2 regions of the Sphingomonas sp. NFX23 genome follow, and region 1 is predicted to be linked to the other one. Evidence: riboswitches for the same ligand, from Rfam matches in the RefSeq annotation. Region 1 holds a riboswitch; the other holds the start of a gene.
What was found. Region 1 has a riboswitch for thiamine pyrophosphate ahead of thiC (phosphomethylpyrimidine synthase ThiC). Riboswitches for the same ligand answer to the same signal wherever they lie in the genome.

Region 1 (14,962 bases):
TGGGCGTGACGTAGCAGAGCATCGCGGTGCCGTACCAGCCGATCATCGCGGCGCCGATGCCGCTGGTGATGTGGTCGTAGCCGGGGGCTATGTCCGTGGTGAGTGGTCCTAGCGTGTAGAAGGGTGCTTCGCCGCAGACCTCGAGTTGCTTGTCCATGTTCTCCTTGATCTTGTGCATCGGCACGTGGCCGGGGCCTTCGATCATGACCTGGACGTCGCTCTTCCACGCGCGGTGGGTGAGTTCGCCGAGCGTGTAGAGTTCGCTGAACTGCGCTTCGTCGTTGGCGTCGGCGATGCTGCCGGGGCGCAGGCCGTCGCCGAGGCTGTAGGCGATGTCGTACGCCTTCATGATCTCGGTGATCTCGTCGAAGCGCTCGTAGAGGAAGCTCTCCTTGTGGTGGCTGAGGCACCATTTCGCCATGATCGAGCCGCCGCGCGAGACGATGCCGGTGACGCGTTTCGCGGTCATCGGGATGTAGGCGAGGCGCACGCCGGCGTGGATCGTGAAGTAATCGACGCCCTGTTCGGCCTGCTCGATGAGCGTGTCGCGGAAGATCTCCCAGGTGAGGTCCTCGGCGACGCCGCCGACCTTTTCGAGCGCCTGGTAGATGGGCACGGTGCCGATCGGGACTGGCGAGTTGCGCAGGATCCATTCGCGGGTGTCGTGGATGTTGCGGCCGGTGCTGAGGTCCATCACCGTGTCCGCGCCCCAGCGGATCGACCAGACGAGCTTGTCGACTTCGGCGGCGACGTTGCTGGCAACCGCGGAGTTGCCGATGTTGGCGTTGATCTTGACGAGGAAGTTGCGGCCGATCGCCATCGGTTCGGATTCGGGGTGGTTGATGTTGTTGGGGATGATCGCGCGACCGCGGGCGATCTCGTCGCGGACGAATTCGGGGGTTACGAAGTCGGGGATCTGCGCGCCGAAGCTTTCGCCGTCTCGCTTGTAGTCTTTCAGCATGGCTCGGCCGAGGTTTTCTCGGGTGGCGACGTATTCCATTTCTGGGGTGATGATGCCGCGGCGGGCGTAGTGCATCTGGCTGACGTTGTGGCCGGCGCGCGCGCGGAGGGGGCGCTTGATGGTGGCGGGGAATTGGGGGACGCCGGAGTCTTTGTTGCCGCCCTGCGATGCCGCTTGGGCGGTGCGGTCTGAACCGAGCCGGCTGGCGGCAAGATAGCCGTTGTCTTCGGGGCGGAGTTCTCGGGCTTCGTAGGATTCGACGTCGCCTCTGGCTTCGATCCAGGCGCGGCGGAGCTGGGGGAGGCCGGCGTTGATGTCGATCGTCGCGCGGGGGTCGGTGTAGGGGCCGCTGGTGTCGTAGACGCGTAACGGGGGTTCGGAGCAGCTCGGGTCGAGGATGATCTCGCGCATGGCGACGCGGACTTCCGGGCTGGAGGGGACCGCGACGTGGATTTTGCGCGAGCCTCGGATCGGGCCGGTGGTTACGCCGATGTCGGTGGTCTTTTGCGTGACGGCCATGCGCTTGCTCCTACGGGTCTCGGAGCAAGGCTTACGGTTCTGTGGCGACCGCTCCCTCCCTCCGCCGGTATCAACCGGATCAGGTTCAGCGGGTCGAAGGCTCCTGCCTTCCTCTCAAGCGCGGATTAGCGCTCCCCCGGGGTGGGGTGAGCATAGGGGGGTTGGGGTGGGGTGCAATGGGGAATTTGGGGGGGCTTGGGGTGCGGGGGCGAGACGTTTGGGCTTGGGGCTTGACCTTCGACTTCGCTCAGGGCGATCGGAAGCTTTAGCGATCCTCCCCCGCCAGGGGGAGGTGGCTGGCACTTGCCAGACGAAGGGGCGGTAAGGGATCACCGCTGTTGCGTGGCCCTCCCCCTCCGTCACCTTCGGTGCCACCTCCCCCTGGCGGGGGAGGATCGAGCACATAAAGAAAAGGCCGCTGCCCGGGTTGGGGCAACGGCCTTTTCTGTCACTCCGCGCGCCGTCAGTCGTAGCTGAGCTACGCCTTGTGGCGTGCTTTGCTGCGCTTGTCGGGCTTGGGCGAGTCATGCACCAGCTTGGTGCAGGCCGCCCTTCGCCTCAGAACCGGAAGCTCACCGTGCCGCGCAGCGAGTGCCAGCGGAACTGGTCGTCGCTGCGGCGGAAGGCCGTGCCGGCGGTGTTGGGGGCGAGCACGAACGGGTTGTTCGCGAGCAAGACCGGGCTGCCGGTGATCGCGCTGCCAGCGGTGACGAGGACGCGTGCGTCGTCATCCTTGTACTGGTGGTAGGTGTATTCCATGCCGATCGAGATGTTCTTGGTCAGCTTCTGCTCGATGCCGCCGCCACCGACATAGCCCCACTTCTTGTCCGAACCGGTGGCTGCGAACGCGTTGGCGGTGTTGGTGGTGAAGAACAGATTGTCGATCTTGGCATAGCCGGCGCCGCCGGTGGCGTAGAACAGCGTGTTGCGCGCGGCGAGACCGGCGCGGAGGCGGGCCGAGCCTTCCCACTTCAGCTTGCGTGCCATCGTGTAGCTGGCGGGCGTGGTCGAGAAGGCGGCGACGCTGTCGGTGATCTCGGACTTGCCGAATTCGCCGACGATGCCGACCACGAACGGACCGCGCTGCACGTCGAAGCCCGCGCGGCCGTAATACGACCAGCCGTCGTCGTCGTTGCGGCAACCATAAGCGGGCACCGCGGTGCGGGCGGAGCCGTTGCAGAAGCCCGGCGAGAAGGCGTTGGCGCCGGTGATGGTGTTGACGCTGTCGCTAAAATTGCCGTCGTTGTTGCGGTCGAACAGGATCGACGAGCCGACGTCGTTGCCCTGGACGTCATAGCCGCCGGCCGCGCCGATATAGACGCCCGAGAACGGCTTGGTGTCGGTGGTCATGTCCTGCGCGGCGGCCGGGACAGCGAAAATGCCCGCGGTCGCGAGACCGGCGAGCATGGTGAGCTTCGTGAAGTTGGTCATGGTCGTTCCCCAAACGAGGGCCGCGGCGCTCCCATTGCTCGCCGCGGCCCAAGGTTTCAGTTTCAGGCAGTGATCGCGATCACGCGTTGGCGCCGCTGGTCCGCAGCGAGTCGAGGCGGTTGTTGGTCCCGTTGGGGAAGAAGCCGCCGCCGATCTTTGCAGTGGGCGTCAGGTAGACGATGTTGTGCACCTGAGCGACCGAGCGGCTGTAGGCCAGGCCGTTCGCATCGGTGGGCACGATGTTCGAGATCGTCGGATCCGACCCGGTGATGCCCTGGTCGTCGTCGCCGATCACGCCGGTCGTCGCGTTGGTGACGGTGCCGTCGAGGCTGTCGCGCGCGTCGCTGATCTGGTTGGCGGCGGTGATGAGCGACGGGATCGGGTTCGGAGTCTGCAGACCCTTGCGATACAGGATCGTGCGGATCAGGCCTGCGTGATACGCCTCTGCCGCGAGGATGCCGGCGGCGGCCTCGAGATAGGTCTTGTTGGCGATCAGCGGTGCTGCGCCCTTATAGGCCGACACACCGACGTCTTCGAAGATGTACGCGCCGAGCAGGAAGCTGTTGTCGTCGGCATAGGGGTTGAACACACCCGTTGCACCGATGACGCCAGCCGCGCGGGCGGCCGCGGTGAACGCACCCGGAGCGGCAGCCGTGCCGACCGAGATGTCGATCGCAGGCTGGGCGACGGCGGCGCTGCCGAGCGCCGAGCGCAGGAAGGCGACGTGTGCGACTTCGTCGATCGCGATTTCGCGCGCGTATTCACGGACGACGGTATCCTGGAACGGCACCTGTGCGCCGCCGGTGACGGCACCCTGCGTACCGATGCCGGTCAGCATGTTGGCGTTGAGGCCGACACCGAATGCCGCGAAGGCGTAGAACTGCGCTTCGAGATATTCGAGGTTCAGTGCGACGTTGAGCACGTCGGCGTCGTTCAGTGCCGCAACCGGAGCCGGTCCCGGAGTCGGGGTCGGTGCGAGATCGGAATCGTCGCTGCCGCATGCCGAGAGCAGCGTGGCGCCGCCGATGGCGAGCGCGGAACCGCCGGCAAAGCGCAGGAAGTTACGACGTTCGTTGCGACGGCTGGCGATCGCGTCGAATATTTCCAGCTTGGTATTGAGATCGGTCATTGGGTTAATCCCCTGAATATCGAAGAAGAGCGGGTGATCGGACGACCGATCAGCTTGCCGCGATGCTCGTCTTGATGTTGCCGTTCATGCCGTTCGGGTAGAACCCGCCTGCCGACGCCGCACCCTTGTTGAGGTACACGATGTTGAGCACCTGGCTGGCCGAGCGGCTGAAGGCGACGCCGTTCGCATCGAGCGGAACGATGTTCGACGCGGTGACCGCGGCCTGCGTCGTGCTCAGGTTGATCGGCGTCTGCGAGATGGGCGAGATGCCCTGATCGAGATCGGTCGTACCGTCGAGGCTGTCGCGTGCGTTCGAGATCGCGTCGGCCGACTGGCGCAGCGACGGGGTCGCGATGCCCTTGCCGTACAGCGTCGTGCGGACGATCGCGGCGTGATACGCCTCGACCGCGAGCAGGCCGGCAGCGGCTTCGAGATAGGCCTTGCTGGTGAGCAGCGGGGCAGCGCCCTTGTATGCGGTCACGCCGACGTCTTCGAAGATGAACGCACCGAGCAGGAACGCTTCGTCCGATGCATAGGGATCGAACGCGGTGCCGGCGGGGACGAGGCCAGCAGCCTGGGCCGCGAGCGAGAACGCGCTGGTCGGCGAGACGCTGACGTCGATCACCGGCTGCGCGACGGCGGCGGTGCCGAGTGCGGTGCGGAGAAACTTGACGTGCGCGATCTCGTCCTGCGCGATCTCACGTGCGTACTGGCGGACGATCGGATCGGTGAAGTTGACCTGACGGCCACCGCGAACCGCACCCTGCGTGCTGGTACCGCTGAGCAGGCTGTTGTCGAGGCCGGTGCCGTAGGCGGCGTAGGAATAGAACTGCGCCTCGAGATATTCGAGGTTGAGTGCGAAGTTCAGGACGTCCGCATCGGTGATCGTCTGTGCCGACGCCGACGTGGAGAAGGACAGCGCGGTCGCACCGGCTGCGGTCATCGCAGCGGCGCCCAGCGCGGTCTTGAAGAATTCACGTCGCTCGCTGCGGCGTTCCACTCGCGCATCGAGGGCTTCGATCAGGTGCACGCTCTCGGTCATATCAGGGTCCTCCCCTTGCTGTTGCGGACGTCGAAATGCTCTGCGGCAGTCGCGCAACGGGGCATGCCCCGATCGGGTCGATTGCTCGAATCCCGCTCGTAACGCGCTCAATTACGGACATAAAAAAGGCCGTCCGTGGGGAGGAACGTACGCGCATGAAGAATGGATGCACGGTTCAAGGGGGTGCGATGAAATAAATTTCACGACCCGGCAGAGAGGCTTACCTGCTTGCGATGATTGGGGTTTTGGTGGCGGCTGGATGCCGGCTTCACCTTTCCCTGGTCCTCCCGGAAAACGCCCGGCAGGCCCTCTTTTCTCTCCCTACCGGAGAGAGAGAGAAAAGGTAACGCGTTCGGCGGATCGGGCCGAGCCGGATCCGCCGAAATCGATAGCTTAGAACGTGTAGGTCAGGCCGAGGGCGTAGAGCCACTGGTCCGCATCACCGACGTCGGCGACGATCGGGGTGTTCTTATACTTGCCGAGCATGCGACCGTAGAGGACGCCTGCGCCGACGCCGAAGCCGTGGCGCAGATCGCCCGAGAGGCTCTGCACGACGAACAGTGAGGCGTTCGCGCGACGGAAGCCGCTGTCGTTGATGTCGTAGGTGCGCAGGCCGCTGTTCAGCGAGCCGATCGGCGTCACGGCAGCATAGGTGCGGCCGAAGCCCTTGCCGGCATAATCCGCCGACACGCCGAGCGAGACGAGCGTACGGACCGACAGCGGCGTGGTGTAGTTCACCTGCGGGGTGATGACGTAGCTGTCATAGGTGCCCGAGACGTCGTGGACATACGCGACGCGCGCGGTGATCGTGTCGTAGTCGCTGGTGATGACGCCGGTCTTGCCGATGCCGACATAGCCGCCGAGCTCGTACGCGGTATCGATCTTGCCGAGTGCGCGGACCTGGCGGTTGTCGATGTCGCCGGTGCGATCGCGGCGGATACCGCCGATGACGCCGACTTCGTAGTTAATACCGACCTCGCCCGTGTTCGGGATCAGGTTGAAATAGAGCTGTGTGCCGCGGAGGAAGAAGTCATGCCCGCGCACCGTGCCGACGATGGCGCCGGCGGGGGTGAAGGAATTGCTGTCCGCACCCTCGTAATCGGGCATCGACACCGCACCGACCGCTATGGTGATACGGTTGTTGTCGCGCGGGTCGGTGATCGTTGGCGACGGGTTCGGATCGGTCTGGGCGAGCGCCGGGGTGGCGGTTGCCAGCACCGCGATTGCGGCAGACATGAGAAGGGTGAATGCGCGCAAGGAAATGCTCCGGAGAAAAAGGTTCCACGTCGCAACGCGGTAAAACCGTTTTCGGTCCGCTGCGATCGGTCAGAAGATGTAACGCATTTTTACCTGTTGCATTTCGGCATCACCGGCAAGCATGAACCGGGCGGCATCGAAACGCGGCGGACCGAAGCGGACGGCGGCATTGCGCGAGAACCCATAGCCCTCGCGCGGGATGCCCGCGATCGTATCGAGCTTCGCATTGCTGTTCTCGTCATGGATGATCGCGAGCGCGTAGCCGCGCTGTGGCAGGCCCGAAAAGCTGGTGGCGTGGACACTGGCGGGCAGCGTCCGCGTCAGTGCCTTGGCATCGTCGACGCAGGCGGGAAAATTATCGGGGTCCGCGGTGAGGCAGATCCGGATCATCCCCTTTGACGAGCGGAGATTGTCGACCTGGACATCGAGCCGCGTGACGGGCGCCGCCGCCGACAGCATCGCCCACGTCGTTGCGGCCGCGACTACGAACAGCCGCTTTCGCATGCGCGCCGGCAAGATCGCCGCGTTGCTTGTCGGTGCCGCAGAGCCGATCCCAAAAGCGGAAATAGAGGCCATAGTTGCACCCGTGTCGTTCGTGATGTCGCCGATGATGGCTCGCCGTGATCAGCCAGCCGCCCCATGCGCCCCGCCACATGAACCGGGGGAAAACCTCCCCACGTCATGCGATGCGTTACCCCATAGCCGTCGTGATCGTCAGTACCAGACCCGGCGCGCCGATGTTGATCGGAATCAACCGCACCAGTAGCGAAATTACCACAGCGCCGTGATTGGCTCGATCGGATCGCCTCGATCAGGAGGCCGCGAGACGTCGTTGTAGGCACATGATAGTGTCGAGCGATTACAACATGATGGAGTCGTCGATGGTTCTGCTCGCGTTGATCCTGACCGTAACCGGGTATTCCGGTATGCCCCCCGCGACCCGTGCAGGGTTCGAGGCGCTGGGGCGGCGTACCGATAGGCAGTGCCCGGCACGCCATGTACGGACGATTACCCCCGGCGACCTAGATTATCTCCAGGACGGGTTCGAGCGGAACCTGTCGAGGCTGGACCGCGCGCGGTTGGCTGCCATCAATACCGCGGACCGGCGTTGCGCCCACCGCGACGGGCTGGCGTGCCAGACCTCGGCGACGATGGGTGCGATGCAGACCACGCGGCTCGTGTCCCGGTTCGCCAGCTATGTGTGTGCGCACCGGGTACCCTGACCCTCTGCCTCTTTCGCCGGCACGACACGCCTGCTACTCAGACAAATAATGAGAGCATAAGAGGGTGTCGTTATGGTCGAGCTGTGCCGCGGGGGCCAATCCCGCCGGAAATTCCTGACGGGTGTCGCGACCGGTGCTCTGACCGTGGGCTCGCTGTCGATCGGTTCGCAGGCGTTTGCGTTCGTGCCGCCAGAGGTGGTGCCCGTGACGGTGCCGACCGCGACATTGCAGGCGTTCGACCTGGCCGACGTCACGCTTGGCGAGGGGCCGTTCCTGCATGCGCAGCGCAAAACCGAGGCGTATCTGCTCGCGCTGCAACCCGACCGGATGCTCCACAATTTCCGGGTGAATGCCGGGCTGGCGCCGAAAGCACCGGTCTACGGCGGCTGGGAATCGGATCCGCTGTGGGCCGACATCAACTGCCACGGGCATACGCTGGGTCATTATCTGTCGGCGTGTGCGCTCGCCTATCGATCGACCGGCGACCGGCGGTTCAAGGCGCGGATCGACCATATCGCGCGCGAACTGGCGGCGTGCCAGGCGGCGTCGGGGACCGGGCTGGTCTGTGCGTTCCCGGATGGGCCGGCGCTGGTGGCGGCGCATCTGCGCGGCGATCCGATCACCGGCGTGCCGTGGTACACGCTGCACAAGGTGTATGCGGGCCTGCGCGATGCAACGCTGCTGGCGGACAGCGATACGGCGCGTGCGGTGCTGCTGCGGCTGGCCGACTGGGCGGTGGTCGCGAGCCGTCCGCTGAGCGACGCGCAGTTCGAGACCATGCTGGATACCGAGCATGGCGGCATGAACGAGGTGTTCGCCGACCTCTACACGATGACCGGGACCGCCGAGTATCGGACGATGGCGGAGCGGTTCTCGCACAAGGCGATCCTCGCGCCGCTGGCCAAGAGCCGCGACCATCTCGACGGGCTGCATGCCAATACGCAGGTGCCGAAGATCATCGGTTTCCAGCGGGTGTGGGAGGTGACGGGGAAGCCCGAATACCGCGATGCGTCCGAATTCTTCTGGAAAACGGTGGCGCTGACGCGGTCGTTCGCGACCGGCGGGCACGGCGACAACGAGCATTTCTTTCCGGTCGCCGATTTCGCCGAGCATGTCCTGTCGGCGAAGGGATCGGAGACGTGTTGCCAGCACAACATGCTGAAGCTGACGCGGGCGCTGTTCCTGCACGATCCGCAGGCGGGCTATGCCGATTATTACGAGCGGACGCTGTATAACGGGATCCTCGCGTCGCAGGACCCGGATAGCGGCATGGCGACGTACTTCCAGGGTGCGCGGCCGGGCTACATGAAGCTGTATCACACGCCCGAGAACTCGTTCTGGTGCTGCACCGGCACGGGGATGGAGAACCACGTCAAATACCGCGACTCGATCTATTTCCACGACGACCGCGCGCTGTACGTGAATTTGTTCGTGCCCTCCGCCGTGCGCTGGAAGGACAAGGACGCGGTGCTGACGCAGGTGACGGCGTTCCCCGATGCGGCGACGACGACGCTGCGCTGGACGTTGAAGCGGCCGGCCGAGCTGACGCTGAAGCTGCGCCATCCGGGGTGGAGCCGGACCGCGGTGGTGCTGGTGAACGGGGTCGAGGCGGTGCGGTCGACCGGTCCGGGCCGGTATCTGGAATTGGCGCGGGGGTGGCGCGACGGCGATACGGTGGAGTTGCGGCTGGATATGCGCGCCGGGGTCGAGCGGTCGCCGGCCGCACCGGATATCGTCGCGTTCACTTACGGGCCGCTGGTGATGGCGGGCAGCTTAGGGCGCGAGGGGCTGGCGCCGGGATCGGACATCATCGTCAACGAGCGCAAATATGGCGAATATAATGCCGCGCCGTTCACGCCGCCGACTCTGGCGGGCGATCCCGATACGATCGCAGAGAAGATGCGCGCGGGGGACCGGCCGCTGGAGTTCACGATCCTCGCGGCGGACCGGCAGCCGGTGCGGATGGTGCCGTATTTCCGCGTGGCGCATGAGCGGTATGCGACCTACTGGCCGATCGCGCCGGGATTGGCGTAGGTCGGGCGGTGTAGTCCCGGCACGTTCGTGCGGTTGCGATAGCCTCTATGCAGTGCGGCGAAACCTGATAGCCTCCCTCTCCAGAGCAGGACGACCTGCCAATACGGAGAGAGATGCATGGCACATCAAAACGCCGCGCGCGGGGATACCGGCACGAATACCAGCGCCCATTCCGGCAGGGATCACAAGAGCCTGATCTACGTGATCGCGGGGAGTATATTGGCGCTGGGGCTGGTGTTGATGGCGTTCTACGACCGGGCGGGCGATCCCATGCCGATCGCGTCGGCGCAAAATCCGGTGGTTACTGCGCAGAAATAGCGCCGGGTCTTTACGACGCCGCGGCTCGGTCGAAGATCAGGATCGGCGCGTCTCGGTAGGTCCCCGTGATGCGGAGGCGGTAGCCTAGCCGTTCCGCGAGACGGATCGAGGGGGCGTTGGCGGGGTCTATGATGCAGGTCGTCGCGGGGATGCGCGCGTCGGTCCAGGCGAGGATCGCGGCGAGCGCTTCGGAGGCGTAGCCCTTGCCTTGCGCGTCGCCGGTTAGCGTCCAGCCGACTTCGGGGGTGGCGTCGATCGGGGGGTCGATGGCTCTGCGGGCTTCGATGAGGCCGAGTTCGCCGATGAGGTGGCCTGTGGCAGTCTCGCGGGCGATCCAGCTGCCGTAGCCGAACAGCGTCCATTGGCCGATCGAGCGGAGGAGGCGGATCCAGACGTCCTCGCGCGATCGGGGCTGGCCGCCGATCGTCGTGTAGACGCGCGGGTCGGTCCACATCGCGGCGCAGTCTTCGAGGTCTGTGGCGGCGTGGGCGGTCAGGGTTAGCCGGTCGGTGGTTAGCGTGGGGGCGGATGTGGGCATTCGTGCTGTCTAAGAGCGATCTTGGTGGAAGGGTATCTGTCGCCGCGCACTCTCCCCTCCCTGGAAGGGAGGGGTCGGGGGTGGGTCGGCCAGCTTGAGCCACTGGCGTTCCGGTTTGCGGAAACCGACCCACCCCCAGCCCCTCCCTTCCAGGGAGGGGAGCAGCTTGGGCTTTCCTCCTTCCCTCAGCGCTGAAGCCGTTTTCCTCAACTCCTCGATCCTCCCCCGCCAGGGGGAGGTGTTGCCGGAGGTGACGGAGGGGGCGGATGCGGAACGGAGGCTTCCCTTTCCTCCCCCTCCGTCTGGCTAGGGCCAGCCACCTCCCCCTGGCGGGGGAGGATTGGACGTGAGCCCTGCCCCACCCCCGGCAACGCAGGTTGTCTTCGCGGGCGATTGGTTCGGAAAGGTTGTTTTCGTGTCCCCCGCTTTGCGCTAGTCGGAGGCATGGCATCGACGATCTCCTGCGACGTTGCGATCGTTGGCGCGGGTTTGGCCGGCGGGATGATCGCGCTAGCGCTGAAAGCAAAGCATCCGGCGTTGGACGTGCGGCTGATCGACGCTGCGCCAGTCGTCGGCGGCAATCATCTCTGGTCGTTCTTCGGCAGCGACGTGGCGCAAGGCGATCGGTGGATCGTCGCACCGCTCGTGGTGCATGCGTGGCGCGGATACGACGTGCGCTTCCCGGCGCACGAACGGACGATCGATGCGACCTATTATTCGATCGAGAGCACGCGGCTCGACCGCGAAGTCCGCCGCGTGCTGCCGACGCATGCGCTGATGCTCGGGCGGAAAGTGTCGGGAGCTAGTGCGACCGCGGTGGTGCTGGCGGATGGTGACCGGATCGAGGCGACCGGCGTGATCGACGCGCGGGGGGCGGGCGATTTGTCGCTGCTCGATCTCGCGTGGCAGAAGTTTCTCGGGCGCGAACTGGCGTTGAGCGTGCCGCACGAAAGCCCGCGGCCGATGGTGATGGACGCGACCATTCCGCAGATCGACGGGTATCGGTTCGTCTATTGCCTGCCGTTCGCCGCGGATCGGATGTTCGTCGAGGACACCTATTATAGCGACACGCCCGATCTCGATATTCCGGTGCTAGGTGCGCGGATTGACGAGTATGTCGCCGGGCGCGGCTGGGACGTAGAGCGCGTCGTTCGCGAAGAGTCCGGCGTGTTGCCGGTCGCGATGGGCGGCGATTTCGAGGCGTATTGGCGGTCGGGCGGTGCTCGGGTGGCGAAGGCCGGGATGCGCGCGGGGATGTTTCACCCGACGACGGGGTACTCGCTGCCTGACGCGGTGCGGACCGCTGCTATGCTTGCAGGGCTCAGCGATTTTTCGGGCGCGAAACTCCACGATGCGACGCACGCGATGGCGCGGGCGACGTGGAAGTCGCGCGGGTTCTATCGGATGCTCGACACGATGTTGTTCCGCGCCGCCGAGCCGGAGGAACGCTACCGCATCCTCGAGCGCTTCTACCGCCTCTCCCCATCGCTCATCGGCCGTTTCTATGCCGGCCGCTCGACGCTTTCCGACAAGGCGCGCGTTCTGACCGGCAAGCCCCCCGTCCCCATCGTGCGCGCCGTCCGCGCCATCGCAGGCAGTATGTCATCATGAAGACCGCAATAGTCATCGGCGCAGGTTTCGGCGGGCTGGCGCTCGCGATCCGGCTGCAATCGGCGGGCGTGCAGACGACGATCGTCGAGAGCCGCGACAAGCCGGGTGGCCGCGGGTATTTCTGGGAGCGCGACGGGTTCACGTTCGATGCGGGGCCGACGGTCATCACCGATCCGGACTGCCTGCGCGAGCTGTGGGCGCTGACCGGACGCGACATGAGCGAGGACGTGACGCTCGATCCGGTGCTGCCGTTCTACCGCCTGAACTGGCCAGACGGGACGAATTTCGACTATACCAACGACGACGTGCAGATGCGCGCCGAGATCGAGAAACTGCACCCCGGCGACTGGGCGGGGTACGAGAAGTTCCTGCAATATTCGGCGGGGGTCTTCCACGAGGGCTATGAGAAGCTCGGCCATGTCGCGTTCCTCGACTTCGGGTCGATGATCAAGGCGGCGCCGGCGCTGGCGAAATACCAGGCGTGGCGGTCGGTCTACTCGATCGTGTCGAGCTTCGTGAAGTCGGAGAAGCTGCGCGAGGCGTTGAGCTTCCACACGCTTCTGGTCGGCGGCAATCCGATGACGACGAGCGCGATCTATGCGCTGATCCACAAGCTGGAGCGTGACGGCGGGGTATGGTTCGCGCGCGGCGGGACCAACCGGCTGGTGGCGGCGCTGGTGACTCAGTTCGAGCGGCTGGGCGGCGTGCTGCGGCTCGACGATCCGGTGACGTCGATCGAGACTCTCGGGGACCGTGCGACTGGCGTGACCTGCGCAAGCGGTTGGTCGGGTCAGGCGGATGCAATCGCGGCGAACAGCGACATCATGCACACCTATCGCGACCTGCTGGCGACGTCGCGCAGCGCTAAGCGCAAGACCGGGTCGCTTGAGCGGAAGAAATATTCGCCGTCGCTGTTCGTGGTGCATTTCGGGATAAAGGGCACCTGGCCCGGCATCCCGCACCACATGATCCTGTTCGGGCCGCGCTATAAGGGGCTGCTCGAGGACATCTACGATCACGGCGTGCTGTCGGAAGATTTCTCGCTGTACCTGCATCATCCGACCGTGACCGATCCTTCGCTGGCGCCGGAGGGGCATTCGACCTTCTATGCGTTGGCGCCGGTGCCGCATCTCGGGAAATTCCCGGTGGATTGGGACGAGATCGGGCCGATCCTGGAGAAGCGCATCCTCGACGAGATCGGGCGGCGGTTGATCCCGGATATCCACGAGCGGATCGTGACGAAGTTCTCGTATGCGCCGAAGGATTTCGCGGAGGATCTGAATGCGCATCTGGGTAGCGCGTTCTCGCTGGAGCCGGTGTTGACGCAGAGCGCGTATTTCCGAGTGCACAACCGCGACGAGCATATTCCGAATTTGTACTTCGTGGGGGCTGGCACGCATCCGGGTGCGGGCATTCCGGGGGTTGTCGGGAGCGCGAAGGCTACGGCTCGGTTGATGTTGGAAGGCGAGAAGTAAGGGCTTTGTTCACGCGAAGGCGCGAAGGCGCTGAGATTTTTGTGAAGAGCATCGCGCCATGCTGCACGGTCCGTTTTCGCGGTTTGTGGTGTGTAGATCGCTTTGCGACGGGAAAGACATCTTCGCGCCTTTGCGCCTTCGCGTGAACCCATTCTTCTCTTGCGACACCCCGCGCGCTTCCCCTAGCGGTGCGGGATGAAGAGACTTGCTGTGTATTGCGGGTCGGCGACGCCGGCTGATCCCACCTATATCGAAGGCGCTCGGGCGCTCGGACGCGCCTTTGCCGAGCGGGGGATTGGCCTCGTCTATGGCGGCGGTCGGACCGGGCTGATGGGCGCGATTGCGGATGGGGCGCTTGAAGGCGGCGGCGAGGTTATCGGGGTCATTCCTCAGGCCTTGGTCGATGCGGAGGTTGCGCATCGGGGGCTGACCGAGTTGCACGTCGTCAGCGGCATGCATCAGCGCAAGCAGATGTTTACCGATCTTTCCGATGGGTTCGTGACGATCCCAGGCGGGACGGGGACGATGGACGAGCTATGGGAAGCGTTGAGCTGGGCGCAGCTTGGCTATCATGCGGATCCGGTCGGGCTGCTGAATACCGCTGGGTATTATGATCACCTGATCGCGTTCTGGGAGAAGATGGGCGAGGTCGGCTTTCTGCGTCCGCAACACCGGGATCTGTTGATCGTGGCGGATACGCTGGACGTGCTGCTCGACCGGATGGGGCGCCACGTGCCGACGCAGCCGATCGTGCGGATGAACGCGGCCGATTTGTGAGTTTGACGGCCCCCTCCAGCACCAGCCGCCATCCCAACGTTCGCCGCCACCCCGGCGGAGGCCGGGGCCCAGTTGGGAAGGTTGCAGTAACGACGCGCAGCGCCAGCCAATTGATGTCCCCCAACTGGGCCCCGGCCTTCGCCGGGGTGGTGCATGTAACGGTGGTGGCGTGCGAGGTGATGACGTGACCCACCCCCTCCCCTCGCGCGAGGCGATCGTCGCGACCGCGCATGAGTCGATCTCGCGTGGGTCGAAGAGCTTTGCCGCTGCCAGCCTGTTGTTCGACAGGCCGACGCGCGAGCGGGCTTGGCTATTGTACGCGTGGTGCCGTCGGTGTGATGATATCGCCGATGGGCAGGATCATGGGCACGGGATGACCGTGGTCGAGGACGCCCCGGCCCGGCTCGTCTCGCTGTCGGCCATGACCGAGCAGGCGCTGGCGGGTGAAGTCGTCGGCGAGCCGGCGTTCGATGCGCTGCGGATCTTCGCCGCCGAGACCCGGCTGCCGAAGCGGTTCGCGCGCGACCTGATCGAGGGATTCGCGCTGGATGCGCGCGAGTGGCGGCCGCGGTCGGAGAACGATCTCTACAAATATTGCTACCATGTCGCCGGTGTCGTCGGGTGCATGATGGCGGTGGCTATGGGCG
Region 2 (14,962 bases), on a different contig from region 1:
GTGCGGCGTCGATCGCCGCGACTGCGGGATCGGGACTGACGCCGAGCAGCAGGCTGGCGGCGAGCAGCGCCGCCGCAGGGGCGGTCTGGATGCCGAAGCCGCCCTGCCCCGCGCACCAGAAAAAGCCGGGCACGTCGCGGTCGAAACCATAGATCGGCAGGCGATCGGGCGCGAACGTGCGCAGGCCCGCCCAGCGTCGCTCGACCGCCGCGACTCGCCAGTCGACGACCTGCTCGAACCGATCGATCGCGATCGCGACGTCGATCTCCTCAGGCGCGGCGTCGCACGGGGCCGTCGGCGTCTCGTCGTGCGGGCTGAGCCACAACCGACCGCCGAGCTCGGGCTTGAAATAGAAGCGACCGGCAATGTCGGCGATATGCGGCAGCCCTTCGGGTGCGCCGGGGTCGGTACGCAGTTGCACCATCGTCCGGCGATAGGCCTGCAAGCCTAGCGGGCGGACGCCGGCCCGCGCTGCGATCGTATCCGCCCAGGCCCCGGCCGCGTTGACGATCGTCCTTGCCTGGAACGCACCTGCCTTCGTCTCGATCGTCCAGATCCCGTCGGCGCGCGTCGCTCCGGCAAACGCGGCATCGGTGACGAAGACCGCACCCGCCCGGCGCGCGGTGGCGATGCTTTCGGCGTGGAGCGCGGCGACGTCGATATAGGCACAGGTCGCTTCCTGCACGCCCAGCATCCATTCCGGGCGAAGGCCGGGCACGAAAGCGGAAGGATCGACTCGGTCCAGCCGCACGTCGCTATCCGCGAAGTCGGCAAGGAACGCGTCCATCGCCGCTTCGTCCTCGGCGCGGCCGACGTGCAGCGAACCGAGCGGCGCCAGATGGCCCCCTGCCCGCAACAGCGGACCGGACGCCGTCGTCAGCGGCTGAATATCCGGCCCGCCGTACGTTTCCGACCAGAAGGCGGCCGAGCGCCCCGTCGCGTGATAACCGGGCGCGTCCTCCGCCTCCAGGACGAGCACACGCGCCTGCAACCCGATAGCCGCGGCCAGGCTAGCGCCCGCCATGCCCGAGCCGACGATCGCGATATCGTAGGTTTTCGTCACCGTCGGACCGCGCACGCATCCAGAAACGAATCGATCGCCGACAACGCCCGATCTCGCACGCCATCAGCCTCACGCAGGATCTCATGCGCGGACTCCGACCCGAAGCGAACGACCTGCGCATTGCGCAACCGCCCGGCAAGGCGGAGCGCCGCACGCGGATCGACCAGCTTGTCGGCCTCCGCAATCAGCATCAGCACGGGCGTATCGATCGACTCGACCCGCGGATCGCTCGCCAGCGCCGCAGCGCCCGCGAACCCCTGTGCGAGCCACGCCCAGCTCGGTGGCCCCAGCACGAGTTCGGGATGCGCCGCCTGCCACCATCCCTCGTCGCTGTAGCGATCGGCGTCGTGCGTCAGCAGCGACCGGCGCGAGGCGACCGATCCCGGCCGCTCGTTACTGCGCCATGCCGCGCGCGCAGGGTCGCCGCGGCCGGCGATCCACCGCGCGATCCGTGCGCTGAAGGCCGCGCCGAACGGCCCCTTCAACCCGATCATCGGCGCGACCAGGATCGCCGCATCGGGCTGGGTCGACCGATCGGCAAGCGCGCGCATCACCATCATCCCGCCCATCGAATGGCCGAGTATAACGCGTGGCAGGCCGTGGCCCGCGTCCTCCGCGCTCCAATCCGACCAGAACGCCGCAAGGTCGGCATCGAACACCCGGTAGTCGTTCGCATGCCCGACATGCGGATCGCTCGACAAACGCCCCGACCCGCCCTGCCCGCGCCAGTCGAACGCCGTCACCGACCAACCCGATGCGTGCAGATGCGCGAACGTCTCGAGATACTTCTCGAAGATATCGCCGCGCCCCGTCTGGAACAGCATCCGCCCGCGCGGTGACTGTGCCGGCCAGTCGAATCGGCGCAGCTTCCAGCCGTCGGGCGCGGTCCAATAGCCGATGCGCGCCTTGTCCGGAATCGTCCGACGCACGGCTGCCGGATCGATCGTCATGCGCAAACCCGTGGCATCATTCGAAATTCCTCCAAGCACGGTTACTTTTTCGAAAGCCATGTCCGTTAGGGACTAGCCGATGGGATGGAACATTGCTCTTCCAATTTTGATTCTGGTGCTCGGCGGCCTGCTGGTCTCGGCGGGTATCCAGGATGCGCGGACGCGGGAGATCGCGAACTGGAAGACCGCGGCGGTCGCTCTGCTGGCGCCGCTGTGGTGGTATGCGAACGGACTCGACCCATGGCCCGACATGGCGCTGCAGATCGGCGTCGCGCTCGTCGTCTTCGCGCTGTTCCTGGTAGCCTTCCACTTCGGCATGATGGGTGGCGGCGACGTTAAGCTGATCGTCGCGCTCTCGCTGTGGCTGCCGTTCCCGGCGTTCCTGTCGATGCTGATGGTGATGTCGATCGTCGGCGGCCTCGTCACGCTCGTCATGATGATCGAGCATCGCGCCAAGAAGAACGCCGGACAGATCGAGGTTCCCTACGGTGTGGCAATAGCAATCGCCGGACTTCTTGCGCTGCGCGAACCACTCCTTAACCAGTTTCAGTGATGATTAACGTCGAAATACATTCGCGGCGCCTGAAAGGCACGATCTAGTCATGGATACACGCAAGATCATTTTGCTGGTCGGCGCGCTTATAGTCGCAGCCGTCACGGCCTTCTTCGCCCGAACGCTGATCGCCGGCAGTTCGGCGCCGCAAGCTGGCGCGACCGCAATCGCCGCGCCGGTCATCGACGGCCCCGAAGTCCTGGTCGCAACCCGCTCGCTCCCGGTCGGCACGATACTCGACGCCACGGCGCTGAAGTTCCAGCCCTGGCCGAAGGAGCTGGTCGACAACGCCTATTACCTCCGCGACAAGACCGACCTGAAATCGCTGCAGGGCACGGTGGTGCGCAGCATCATCACCGCCGGACAGCCGGTGACGCAGGGCGCGCTGGTGAAGCCCGGCGATCGAGGGTTCCTCGCCGCGGCACTCGGGCCCGGCATGCGCGCGGTCACCGTCCCCGTCTCGGCACAGGCCGCGGTCGCCGGGTTCGTGTTTCCCGGCGACCGAATCGACCTCGTGCTGACCCAGGCGGTCAGGGGCGGTGGCGATGGTGATCCATTGAAGGTGTCCGAAACGATCATGCGCAACATCCGCGTGCTCGCGACCGATCAGCGGACCGACAATCTGGTCGGTGCGGACGGCAAGACGGAGGTCAAGACGTTCTCCAACGTGACGATCGAGGCGACGCCGAAGATGGCCGAACAGGTCGCGCTCGCGCAGACGCTCGGCTCGCTGTCGCTGTCGCTTCGGTCGATCGCCGACAATTCGGCCGAACTCGAGGAAGCGATCGCGTCCGGCGCGGTGAAGGTACCCGACGGTACCGATCCGAAGGCGGAGAAGGCGATGTTGGTGCGTGTCGCCGGCCAGCCGAGCTCCGGCGCGGGTAGCTATCAGACCGGCGCCGACGTCTCGCGGTACCAGCGCAGCACGGTGCCCGGCAAGGCATCCAGCGGCGAAGACGGTCGTCCTATGCAGATGATGAGTGCGCCGCAGTCCGGTGGCGGGGCACCGGTCGTGGTGCAGGGCCCGGCCGTACGGGTCGCCCGCGGCAACGCGGTGACCATGGTTCCGGTCGGGGGGAAGAATTAAGATGCGTATCGCCATGACGCGCCCAGTCGGACGGCAGATGGGTTGGCCGCTCGCGGTCGCCCTTGCCGCGGCCACCGCCGCACCATCCGTCCCCGCGCTCGCCCAGCATGCCCAGCGGGCTCAGGCTCGTACGCAGGCCACCCCCTCGGGACTGCCCGTCGTCCAGGTCAACACCGGTCGCGGACGTCTCGTCACGCTGGCGCGGCCGATGAGCGACCTGTTCGTCGCCGACGACACCATCGCCGACGTTCAGGTCCGCTCGCCGACGCAGCTCTACGTGTTCGGCAAGAAGACCGGCGAGACGACGATCTCGGCAACTGCGAAGGGCGGCGGCGTCGTCTACGCCTCGACCATTCGCGTCGGCAACAACCTCGATTCGGTGCAGCAGATGCTTGGGCTCGCGATGCCCGAGGCACAGGTCGTCGCGACGCCGATGAACGGGTTGATCCTGCTCACGGGTACGGTCGCCGCACCCGAGGATGCCGCCGAAGCCGAACGGCTGGTGCAGGCGTTCGTCGGTGATTCGACAAAGGTCCTGTCGCGACTGAAGACGGCGACGCCTCTGCAGGTAAATCTCCAGGTACGCGTCGCCGAAGTCACGCGGAACTTCGTCAAGAATATTGGTGTGAACCTGACGAGCCGGAGTTCGGGTAACTTCCTATTCAACATCGCCCAGGGTCGCCAGGGCACCATCACGACCGTGCCCGGCGTTATCAATGCTCCCAATGCGCCCATCGACGCCAATGGCGCCTTCCCCGGCAACACACTTTTCGGCTTTCCTGCCAAGGCCGCGATCGGCTCAACCGTCGGCCTGGCGGGGCGCCTACTCGGCATGGACCTGCTCGGCGCGATCGATCTCGGTGAAACGCTGGGTCAGGTAACGATGCTCGCCAACCCGAACCTGACCGCTCTGTCGGGTGAAACGGGCACGTTCCTGGCAGGCGGCGAGATACCGATCCCGCTGGCGCAGGCGCTCGGCACGATCTCGGTTGAGTACAAGCAATACGGCATCAGCCTCGCCTACACCCCCACGGTCTTGTCGGATGGTCGGATCTCGCTTCGGGTACGCCCCGAAGTGTCGCAGCTCGATTACGCCAACGCGATCACGCTCAGCGGCACGCGCGTGCCCGGCCTCACGACTCGTCGTACCGAGACGACCGTGGAACTCGGCTCGGGCCAGAGCATGATGATCAGCGGCCTGCTGTCGAACAACAACAACAACAGCTACGACAAGACGCCGGGGCTGGCGAACCTGCCGATCATCGGCGCGCTGTTCCGCTCGAACGCCTTCCAGCGCAACGAGACCGAACTCGTGATCGTCATCACGCCGTATCTGGTGAAGCCGGTCAACAACGCCAGCGACATCGCGCTGCCGACCGACGGTGCGCGCGCACCGACTGATATCGACCGCGTACTGTTGGGTACGCTCAGCGCCACCGGCGGCGGCAAGCGGCCGGTGCCCACGATCGCGCGGCCTTCCTATGTTCCACCGGCGATCGGTGCCGCCGCCCCGGTCATGCCGATGCCGCGTAGCGATGTCCGCCGCAGCGAGGACGATATCGCCGCGCGCCCTGCCAACGGGAATGGCGCCAAGACCAAGAAGGGCGCCGTGCCCGCGCCAGGTTTCTCGAATTGAGCCGGCCCCTGCCCCGCCGCTCGCGAACACCGCATCAAGGATTTCCGATGATCACCAAGTCGATCCTGTTAGCGTCCCTCGTCCCCGCGCTGTTGCTCGGCGGGTGCATGGGTACCGAGAATCGCGGGCTTGAATCGGTCCACCAACCGGTCGTGAGCCGCTCCGACTACGCGCTCGATCTCGGCGTGTCGGGCGGCGCACTGGCGCCGGGCGAACAGCAACGGCTTGCCGGCTGGATGAACGCGATGCGGCTCGGCTATGGCGACCGCGTAGCCATCGACGATCCCGCGGGCGAAGGCCCCGCCGCGCACGGCGACGTCGCCGCGGTGGTCGCGAGCTATGGCCTGTTGCTGAGCGACGACGCGCCGGTCACCCCGGCCTCGGTCACGCCAGGATCGATTCGGGTGGTGGTCAGCCGGATGCGCGCGCAGGTGCCGCACTGTCCGGACTGGTCGCGCAACGCGACCAACGAGTTCGAATCCAACACGTCGTCCAACTTCGGCTGCGCGATCAACAGCAACCTCGCGGCGATGATCGCCAATCCTGCCGACCTCGTGCGCGGCAAGGAAGGCGCGGAGACCACCGATACCGCCGCCTCGTACAAGGCGATCGACACGTACCGCAAGAAAGCGCCGACCGGTGCCGGTTCGCTCGCTGCAGCCACGCCGGGAGGCAAGTGATGAACGCTCCGTGGAAGCCCGCTGGCGCCGCCAGTCGCGATCCCTTTGCCGCCTATGTCTGCGACGAGACGACCGCGGCGGCATTGCGCCCGATCGCGACCGAACTCGGCTGGTCGGTCGACAAGATCTACAAGGGCGGACTGCGCAACGCGATCCAGTCGCTGTCGGTTGCCGCATCACCGCAGATCCTGTTCGTCGATCTCGCCGAGTCGGGCGATCCGCTGAACGACATCCACGCGCTCGCCGAAGTCTGCGAGCCCGGCACGGTGGTGATCGCCGCTGGCCAGGTGAACGACGTCCGCCTGTACCGTGACCTCGTCGCGAGCGGTATCCAGGATTACCTGCTGAAGCCGCTCCATCCCGACATGCTGCGCGAGGCGTTCGTCCATGCGCAGATGATGCTCAATGCACCGAAGCCCGTCGACCTGTCGCCGGAGCGTCCGCATTGCTCGGTCGGCGTGATCGGCACGCGCGGCGGCGTCGGCGCATCGACGATCGCGACTTCGATCGCGTGGCTGCTCGCCGACAAGGAGAAGCGATCGACCGCGCTGCTCGACCTCGACGTGCATTTCGGCACGGGTGCGCTCAGCCTCGATCTCGAGCCCGGCCGCGGCCTGACCGACGCGATCGAGAATCCGAGCCGCATCGACGGATTGTTCATCGAACGCGCGATGGTCAAGGCGACGGAAAACCTGTCGGTGCTGAGCGCCGAGGCACCGATCAGCACGCCTGTGGTCACCGACGGCTCCGCCTTCTACCAGCTGCAGGAGGAGATGCGCGCGGCGTTCGAATGCACCGTCGTCGATCTGCCGCGCGCGATGATGATCCAGCACCCGCACCTGATCAGCGACGTGAAGCTCGCGGTGATCGTCACCGACCTGACGCTGGCGGCTGCGCGCGATACGATCCGGATCCTGTCGTGGCTGAAGACGAATGCGCCGCAGATCGAGCTGTTCGTAGTCGCCAACCGCGTGCACACCGGCGGCCAGCTCGAGATCAGCCGCAAGGATTTCGAGGGCTCGATCGAGCGCAAGATCGATTACCTCGTTCCGTTCGACCAGAAGCTCGCGGCGCAGTCGGCCAAGCTGGGCAAGCCGATCGTCGAGGTCGGCAAGACCAGCAAGACGATCGCGCCGATCGTCGCGCTCGCCAGCGCGCTCGCCGCGGCGGTCGCGGACTGCGGCATCGACGGTGCCAAGGCGTCCCGGGGCCGGTCGCTGATGGGCAAGTTCGGCGAACTCCGCGGGCTGATGACGAAGCGCACGCTGAAGCCGGCAAAAGCGAAATGACAGCGCATGGTCATGCGCACATGACGAGCGTCGCGCAATGACCGGCATGGCGCCGCTCCTGCTCGTGATGGTCGGCGCGAGCATCGTGCTGGGGATGATCGTGTTCGCATTCGCCGGGCCCTCGCCGGGCCGCGCAAAATCGCGCCGGCTCGTGGCGTTGCGCGAACGGCACGGCGACGAGATCACCGTGGCGGACGCGCACATGCGGCGCATCTCGCATGCGCGCGATACCAAGATGGATCTGGCGTTCGGTCGTATCCTGCCCAACCCGGTGCAGCTCGCAAAGCGGCTCGCGATGACGGGCAAGGACTGGACGGTCGGCCAATACGGCATGGCGACCGCCGGGATCGCGTTGGTCGTCGCGGCGCTCATGCTGTTCAAGGGCATGCCGATCCTGCTCGCGTTGCTGTTCGGCCTGTTCGTCGGCATCGGCCTGCCGCATCTGGTCGTCGGCAAGACGATCAACCGCCGCGTCGGCAAGTTCACCGCGAAGTTTCCCGACGCGATCGAACTGCTGGTCCGCGGGCTGCGCTCCGGCCTGCCGATCAGCGAGACGATCGGCGTCGTCGGGCATGAACTCGACGGCCCGGTCGGCGAGGAATTCCGCTCGGTCAGCGACAAGATGAAGATCGGCCGGACGATGGACGCCGCGCTCCAGGAGACCGCGGACCGGCTCGGCACACCCGAATTCCAGTTCTTCGTCATCACCATCGCGATCCAGCGCGAGACCGGCGGCAACCTTGCGGAGACGCTGGCCAACCTTGCCAACGTGCTGCGCATGCGCGGCCAGATGAAGCTGAAGATCAAGGCGATGTCGTCGGAATCGAAGGCGTCCGCATACATCATCGGCGCGCTGCCGTTCATCGTGTTCGCGCTGATCTGGTTCATCAACGGCACCTACATGCAACGGTTCTTCGTCGACGAACGGCTGATGGCGATCGGCATGGGCGGCATGATGTGGATGGCGATCGGCGCCTTCATCATGGCCAAGATGATCAACTTCGAGATCTGAGGGACTGACGATGGGCGAGACCGCCGGACCTACCCTGCTCGGGGTCGACGTACTCTGGGTCGCGACGATCCTGTCGGGTGTCGCCGCGTTCGCCGTGATGATCGCGATCTATGCGGTGACGACGGTTCACGATCCGATGGCCAAGCGCGTCAAGGCGCTGAACGATCGTCGCGAGCAGTTGAAGGCCGGCATCACCGCCTCGACCAAGCGCCGCGCGAAACTGGTCACCCGCAACGACACCGCGGACCGGATGCGCGGCATTCTTTCGTCGATGAAAGTGCTGCAGGACAGCCAGGTCAAGGCGGTCCAGGTCAAGCTGATGCAGGCCGGCATCCGCTCGAAGGAATGGGCGCCCGCAGTGATCTTCGGACGCTTGGTGCTGCCGATCGTGATCGGCGGGGCGATGCTCTATTGGGTCTACGGCACCGATGGCTTCGCGACCTGGGGCCCGCTCAAGAAATACGGGCTCGTCGCGATGAGCTTCATCCTGAGCTACAAGGCGCCGGACCTGTATCTCGACAACAAGATCAAGAAGCGCTCGGATGCGATCCGCAAGGGCCTTCCCGACGCGCTCGACCTGCTCGTGATTTGCGCCGAGGCCGGCCTGACCGTTGATGCCGCGTTCCACCGCGTCGCGCGCGAACTCGGCCGCGCCTATCCCGAACTGGGCGAGGAATTCACCCTCACCGCGATCGAGCTGGGCTTCCTGACCGACCGCCGCAGCGCGTTCGAGAACTTCGCGTTGCGCGTGAAGCTGGACGCGGTGAAGGGCGTCGTCACGACGATGATCCAGACCGAGAAATACGGCACACCGCTTGCCTCCGCACTGCGCGTATTGTCGGGCGAATTTCGCAACGAACGCATGATGCGTGCCGAGGAGAAAGCGGCACGTCTGCCCGCGATCATGACCGTGCCGCTGATCCTGTTCATCCTGCCGGTGCTGTTCGTCGTCATTCTCGGCCCAGCCGCCTGCTCGATCTCCGACGCGCTGCTCAAGGGGTAAGCAACCGCAACGCCAACGGATCGTTGAGCCCCCGTAACAGGAGGGTTTTTCGATGCCGTTGTTTTCCACGCCTACGCAATTCGCCGCGCTCGCGCTAATCTTCGTCGCCGGCTGGCTGTTCGGATTGGCGAGCCATCCCGGTGGCAAGAAGTGGAAGGCGCGCTATCACGCCGAGCGTGACGCGCACGCGGTCGCCAAGAAGGATGCCGACATCCGCGCCGCCGCCGCCGAAAAGCGTGCGGTTGAGGCCGAGCATGAGAATGCGCGCCTCGTAAAGGCCACGCCGGTAGCGCCAGTCGTACCGGTGACGACGACCCGTGCGCCGGTAGAGGATCGCTCGATCTTCGTGTCGCCTGACACGCGTCCCGTAGCCGCGTCGTCGGCCCGCCCGGCCTATAATAATGATGGCACGAAGCGCGGCTGGTTCGACTTCGACCATCGCTAATATCTTAAGGCGGCCCACTCACCACCGAGCGGGCCGCCTTATCGAAGCCTATTGGTAATGTGCGACGTTCTCGAACCCGGTGTTCGTCTTCGCCATCTTGACCAGCTTTCTAGCGTAGGACCGCACGTGCCGGTCGAAGCGCGTATCGTTGTAGACACCGCGCCAGATATATTCGTCGCGGTCCAGTATCGCGGCAAGTGCGGCGCCGAACGCGGCCTGGCTATCCGCCACGCCTTTGCGGCTCATCAGCGAACAGACCATTTCCTCGGCCGACGCCTTGTCGCAATCATCCTGCAATTCACGGCCGCCACGCTCGGCAACAACTTGCTCGGAGCGTGCGGCAATCCCCCGTGCGTCCAGCCATTTGCGGACCGCGTCGCCGTCCCAGTCCTTTTTGTCCGCCAACGCCCAATCTCCGTTTCGCGCGCTAGCCGGTGGAGCGCGCCTGCCAGCGCCGATATCCGATCACGGCCAGCACGACCATCGCCGCGTACAGGCCAGCCGTGAGCATGAGCCCCTTATACGCGAACATCCCGACATACAGGACGTCCACGGCGATCCACAGCAGCCAGTTCGCCGCATGACGTCGCGCGACCCAATATTGCGCGACCAGACTGAAACTGCTGAGCGTTGCGTCGGCCCAGGGCAATGCCGCGTCGGTGTAACGGCTCATGAACCAGCCGATCACGAACGCCCCGACCGCTCCCGCGCCGAGACCCGCAACCGCACGCGATGACCGCAACGGCTCGACGACGACATCGCCGCTATCGTTCGTGCCGCGCGCCCAAGCCTGCCAGCCATAGACGATGGCGATCGCGAACAGCGCCTGGAGCACCATGTCCGCGTACAACCGCACGTCGAGGAACAGCTTGAAGTAGAGCGCACAGGCGATGAAATTGATTGGCCAGCACAGCATGTTGCGCTTCGCGGTCAGCCATATCCCGGCAAAACTGACGACGACCGCAACGATCTCGAGCGGCGTCATGACTGCGCGATCCGCCGCAGGAAGTCCTGGCCCGGACGCGAGAAGAACCACGCCGCATGATCGATCAGATAATCATCCCAAGCCATGGCGGCGGACGCGGTGTCCGCCACGACGGCGGTGAAGTAATCGGCCTCCGACAGCGCGAATTCGACATGGACCAACGGCACCAAGGACACGATCGCGGCGATCTCCTCATGGCTCAGCGGTAGGACTTCGGCATAGCCCGCCATCAGCGCCAGCGCCGTCTCGGGATCGGCGATCGCATCGTCAGCCCCCTGCCCCAGATCCAGCCAGCGCACCGCCGTTCGCTCGATCGCCGTCGCGATGTCGTGAACGGCATTGGTGCGATCCGCCAACCCGAAGTCGAACACGGTCCGCACCGCGCCCGCTCGAGTCCAGAGAAGGTTGGAAGGATGCCAGTCGTTGTGCGTCCACAACGGCGTCTGTTTCGCGAGAAGCGACGACAGGTCGCTATCGGCCTGCTCGAACAATCGCGCGAGTTGCGCTTGCCACGGCCGGGCGGAAAGGAATGCGGTCAGCGCCGGGCGGACGGCAACATATGCGCTCGCCGCAGCCAGCGGATCGGCGGCAGGAAGTATCGTGAAACTCGAGACTAGGGGTTGTAGGCGTCGCGCAGGCGCATCGAACCCGCGCGCCGCGACGTGCAGTTCCGCCAATGCCACGCCGGCGGCATGGGCATGGTCGAGCGACAGGAACGGCGTCCATGACAACCGGTCGCGGTACAAATCCTCGCCCGGCGCCTGACGGTGCAACTCGTACGACCATGGACCGATCGCGACCGCGCTTGCCCCATCTGCGGTCGTGATAACTTCTGGCACCGACGCGCCCGCGCGAGCGAGGTACGCGATGAATGCGTGTTCCTCGGCCAGCCCTTCGACCGTGCGGACAAGGTGATGGTGGCGCTTCAACAGGAACGCACCGTTCGTCGTGTACACCAGAGTCGCGGCGGAGAACGGTCGCGGGGAATGCCAGTGCAGCCCGGTCATCCGCCCTGCCGCCGGAAAATGCGCCAGCACCGCCTCAGCCTCGTCCGCAGCGATGGCGGGCCAGGTCGGCGCCTCCAGCGTCGTACCCATGCCGTGGACCAGATGCTTCAGCTGCGACGCCACCTCAGAACGCCCGCGAGATCGTCGCCATGACCGCCGCGCCGCTGCCGATGTAATACGCGGGCGGCGAGCCGGCGATCACCGTGCCGTTACGGCCGATCGTGTCCTGCGCATTGGTGCTGACCGACTGCACGCCGGCCAGGACGTGTGGATCGGTGACGTTGATCGCGTTGACGCGCAGGTCGGTGCGCTTGCCGTCGAGCCAGTCGGCAAGGTGCATGCCGACCGACAAGTCGAGCGTCGCATAGCCCTTGATGCGTTCGTCGTTCATGAAGCTCGCATATTGCCGGCCGATATATTTCGACGCGACGCTGCCGAAGAACCGGCCGTCGTCGTAGATCCCGCCAGCGCCGAACTGCACGGTCGGGCTGGACACCGCGTGCTTGCCCCTGGTCGGCAGGAAGTCCGCGCCGACCGGGAGGTCGTCGTCGATCCGTGCGCGCAGATATTCGCCGGAAAGATACAGGCTGACACCCGCGACCGGGCGGTAGTCGATCTCCGCATCGACGCCGTACGAGGTCTGGCCGCCAGCGTTGAGGGTGGCATTCACCTGCGCGCCGCCCTGGTCGAGCACGGTCGCGAGCTGGCGGTTGCGGAACTTGTAGTGGAAGCCCGTCACCGAAGCGGATAGCTGTTCGCCGATGAACCGATAGCCGATCTCCTGCGACACCGAATATTCGTTCTTGAGCGCGTTCGTCCCCTGCACGACCACTTCGCCACCATAATAGCTGTTATAGAGCGTGAACTCGTTGGGCGTGCGGAAGTTGGTGGTGATGTTGGCGAACAGCTGCTGGCGATCGTCGATCCGGTAGTGGATCGCGGCGCGCGGCAGCGCGGCGAAGCTGTCGTTGCGCACCTTGTCCTGCGGCCCGGGGAGGTAATTGCGGCCGTTACGCAGCACGTTCACGCCCTTGAACCCGGCATCGATCGTCAGCCGCGGCGTCAGCGCGATGCTGTCGGCGAGGAAGAAGCCCTTCGTCACGGTGACGGTGCGCTGGTTCTCATAGGCGAGCAGGCGGCCATCGGCGGTGCGGATCGCCTTGGCGCGATAGCCCCAGCGATCGGTCGGCTGCCCGTCTGCGTCGATCGAGGTGTAGGACTGCGTGACGCGGTCGGTGCCGTAGTCGAACCATAACCCCGCCGTGAGCGTGTGCGCACCGGTCTTGAAGGTCAGCTTGCTGACGTTGCCGGTCCGCATCTGGTCGCCGGTGTAGTTGCCGAGCACGGTCGCAACGCCGTCGACCGCACCGGGCAGCGCGATCGGCTGCGCCAGTTCCTCAGTACCGAGGAAATTGCCTTCGGTGGTCAGTTGCGTGCCGTAGGGCGAGTTGCCGTAACCGAACTGGAGGTATGTGGTGGTGTCGAGCGCCAGCCGATCGTTCAGCACGAGGTGCACCGGTGCGGAGGCGTAGAGGTTGCGGAACGGCGCGCGGTACAGGCGCCAGTAGTTGGTGCTCCCCGCCGTATAGCGCTTGTCGTAGTTGAAGCCGCGACCTTGTGCGGTCCATTCGGCGAGCGTCGGGCTCGGGTAGCTCGACGAGTTCGCGTCGTTGTACGACAGCGCGAGGCTGGCGCGGTTGCCGGCGCCCCATTCGTTGAGCAGCTTGGCGTCGATATGCTGGCGCGTATCGTAGCCGGCACCTCGCCAATTATCCGCTCGGGTGTTCGAATAGGACAGGAACGCCTTCAGCCCGGTATTGCCGATCATCCCGCTATCGACGCGGAAGAACCCACGCCGCGCCGCGTAGCTCCCGAGCGACAGGTCGACGAGTGCGCCGGGACGCGCCTTCGGATCGTCGAGTGCGAGCGACAACATCCCCCCTGCCCCGCCGAGCGTCGGCGAGTCGATATCGACCGACCCTTGGGCGAGCGAGATGCGTTTGAGGTTCTCCGGGTCGGCGAACTGCGACGGGTAGGCGTAATAATAGCCGATGTCGTTCTGCGGCGCGCCTTCCATCAGCACGCCGATCTCGTCCTGGCCGAGACCGCGCAGCGTCAGGCTGGAACTCGTCGACAGGCCGTACGGGTCGCTCGATGCGACGTTCGCGCCGGGCAGCAGCGTCACCAACTGAAACGCGTTGAGCGTCGGCGCCTGCTTGACGATGAAGTCGGCCGAGATCGCACTCTGCGCGCGTGGCACCTTCTGGTCGGGCAGCAAGCCTGCCGGGTCCTGCTTGCCGACCACCCGGAATTCAGCGGGTTCGACAGGCTCGGACGCGACCTGCGCGCTTGCAGAGGATGCGGCAAGGCTCGCCGAGAGGGTCAGCGCTACCCGGAAAGCAGGGCGGCCACGCGCTATAAACGGGCGCGTCACAACAAAAAACCAGCATTAAAAAACGTCACGTCCACTCCAATCGGAGGGACGACGGGCCAGCCGCAGACCCTCCCTACGCCGGTATAAGCCGGATCAGGTTCAGCGGGTCATGGGCTGTTGCCCACCTCTCAGCCGCACATCAGCGGCCCCCCGGGGATACGTGCCGCTTAGGCGGTTGGGCGAGTGGTGGAAAGGGCTATCACGTTGATCTGGCTGGAGTGCCGCACGCGGTGCACCGGCGAACCTCAAGCCCCTCCCCAAGAATGGCGCGCAGCGGCCGGCCTACCCAGAAAACATGCTGTGAAAACAAGGTAGGCCGACCGCCTCTACTGCTCGATCGACGAGCACCACCAGGGTCGGCAAGGGAGCGCCAACACCGCGGCGGTGTGACAGTTACGTTGCAACGCGGCTTAAAGACTCACCGCATCACAAAATGTGGCGACTAACGGCGACGTCGTACGATCAGGCGCGACCCTCGCGACGCTTGATCTCTCCCAGCAGCGCCTCGGCCACCGGGTTGCCGACCTCGCCGCCCGACTGGTCGTACGCGCCCGCAAGCTCCGCGTCCGTCGCGCCCTGCAACAGCGCGTTCACCTCCGCGTTGAAGTCGTCGACCTCGCCCGCGGCGGCATCGGCGGCGTCCTCGCTCGTCACGGCCGGCTCTGCTCCAGCAGCCGGAGCGTGTGCCATCACGGCATCCTGCTTGAAGACGTCGAAGGCTTCGGCGGCCTCGTTGCGCTCCTCGATCGCGATTTCGAGGCGGGTGAACAGGTCAAGCTGCGGTGCGGTGTTTTCCATTCCGCCAGCTTATCCGCGCG

Region 2: linked by a shared signal. The riboswitch ahead of J4O76_RS09735 (TonB-dependent receptor) and the one ahead of thiC (phosphomethylpyrimidine synthase ThiC) in region 1 are both predicted to bind thiamine pyrophosphate.

What each region holds. Positions count from the first base shown of each region.
Region 1 is NZ_JAGEKH010000006.1:195,201-210,162, reverse strand. Features, by position in the region: gene thiC (phosphomethylpyrimidine synthase ThiC) at 1-1,480, opposite strand, end outside; TPP riboswitch at 1,520-1,629, opposite strand; gene J4O76_RS17325 (outer membrane protein) at 2,039-2,911, opposite strand; gene J4O76_RS17320 (ferritin-like domain-containing protein) at 2,991-4,040, opposite strand; gene J4O76_RS17315 (ferritin-like domain-containing protein) at 4,090-5,082, opposite strand; gene J4O76_RS17310 (MipA/OmpV family protein) at 5,476-6,318, opposite strand; gene J4O76_RS17305 (DUF2141 domain-containing protein) at 6,409-6,798, opposite strand; partial or broken gene J4O76_RS17300 (sterol desaturase family protein) at 6,695-7,123, opposite strand; gene J4O76_RS17295 (hypothetical protein) at 7,182-7,562, shown strand; gene J4O76_RS17290 (beta-L-arabinofuranosidase domain-containing protein) at 7,635-9,596, shown strand; gene J4O76_RS17285 (hypothetical protein) at 9,714-9,914, shown strand; gene J4O76_RS17280 (GNAT family N-acetyltransferase) at 9,925-10,452, opposite strand; gene crtY (lycopene beta-cyclase CrtY) at 10,897-12,063, shown strand; gene J4O76_RS17270 (phytoene desaturase) at 12,060-13,538, shown strand; gene J4O76_RS17265 (TIGR00730 family Rossman fold protein) at 13,734-14,315, shown strand; gene J4O76_RS17260 (phytoene/squalene synthase family protein) at 14,500-14,962, shown strand, end outside.
Region 2 is NZ_JAGEKH010000003.1:449,904-464,865, forward strand. Features, by position in the region: gene J4O76_RS09670 (NAD(P)/FAD-dependent oxidoreductase) at 1-1,063, opposite strand, end outside; gene J4O76_RS09675 (alpha/beta fold hydrolase) at 1,060-2,013, opposite strand; gene J4O76_RS09680 (A24 family peptidase) at 2,093-2,566, shown strand; gene cpaB (Flp pilus assembly protein CpaB) at 2,616-3,653, shown strand; gene J4O76_RS09690 (type II and III secretion system protein family protein) at 3,655-5,289, shown strand; gene J4O76_RS09695 (CpaD family pilus assembly protein) at 5,337-5,969, shown strand; gene J4O76_RS09700 (AAA family ATPase) at 5,969-7,258, shown strand; gene J4O76_RS09705 (type II secretion system F family protein) at 7,305-8,270, shown strand; gene J4O76_RS09710 (type II secretion system F family protein) at 8,281-9,273, shown strand; gene J4O76_RS09715 (hypothetical protein) at 9,326-9,718, shown strand; gene J4O76_RS09720 (hypothetical protein) at 9,767-10,123, opposite strand; gene pnuC (nicotinamide riboside transporter PnuC) at 10,146-10,703, opposite strand; gene J4O76_RS09730 (phosphotransferase enzyme family protein) at 10,700-11,833, opposite strand; gene J4O76_RS09735 (TonB-dependent receptor) at 11,835-14,144, opposite strand; TPP riboswitch at 14,198-14,307, opposite strand; gene J4O76_RS09740 (hypothetical protein) at 14,607-14,942, opposite strand.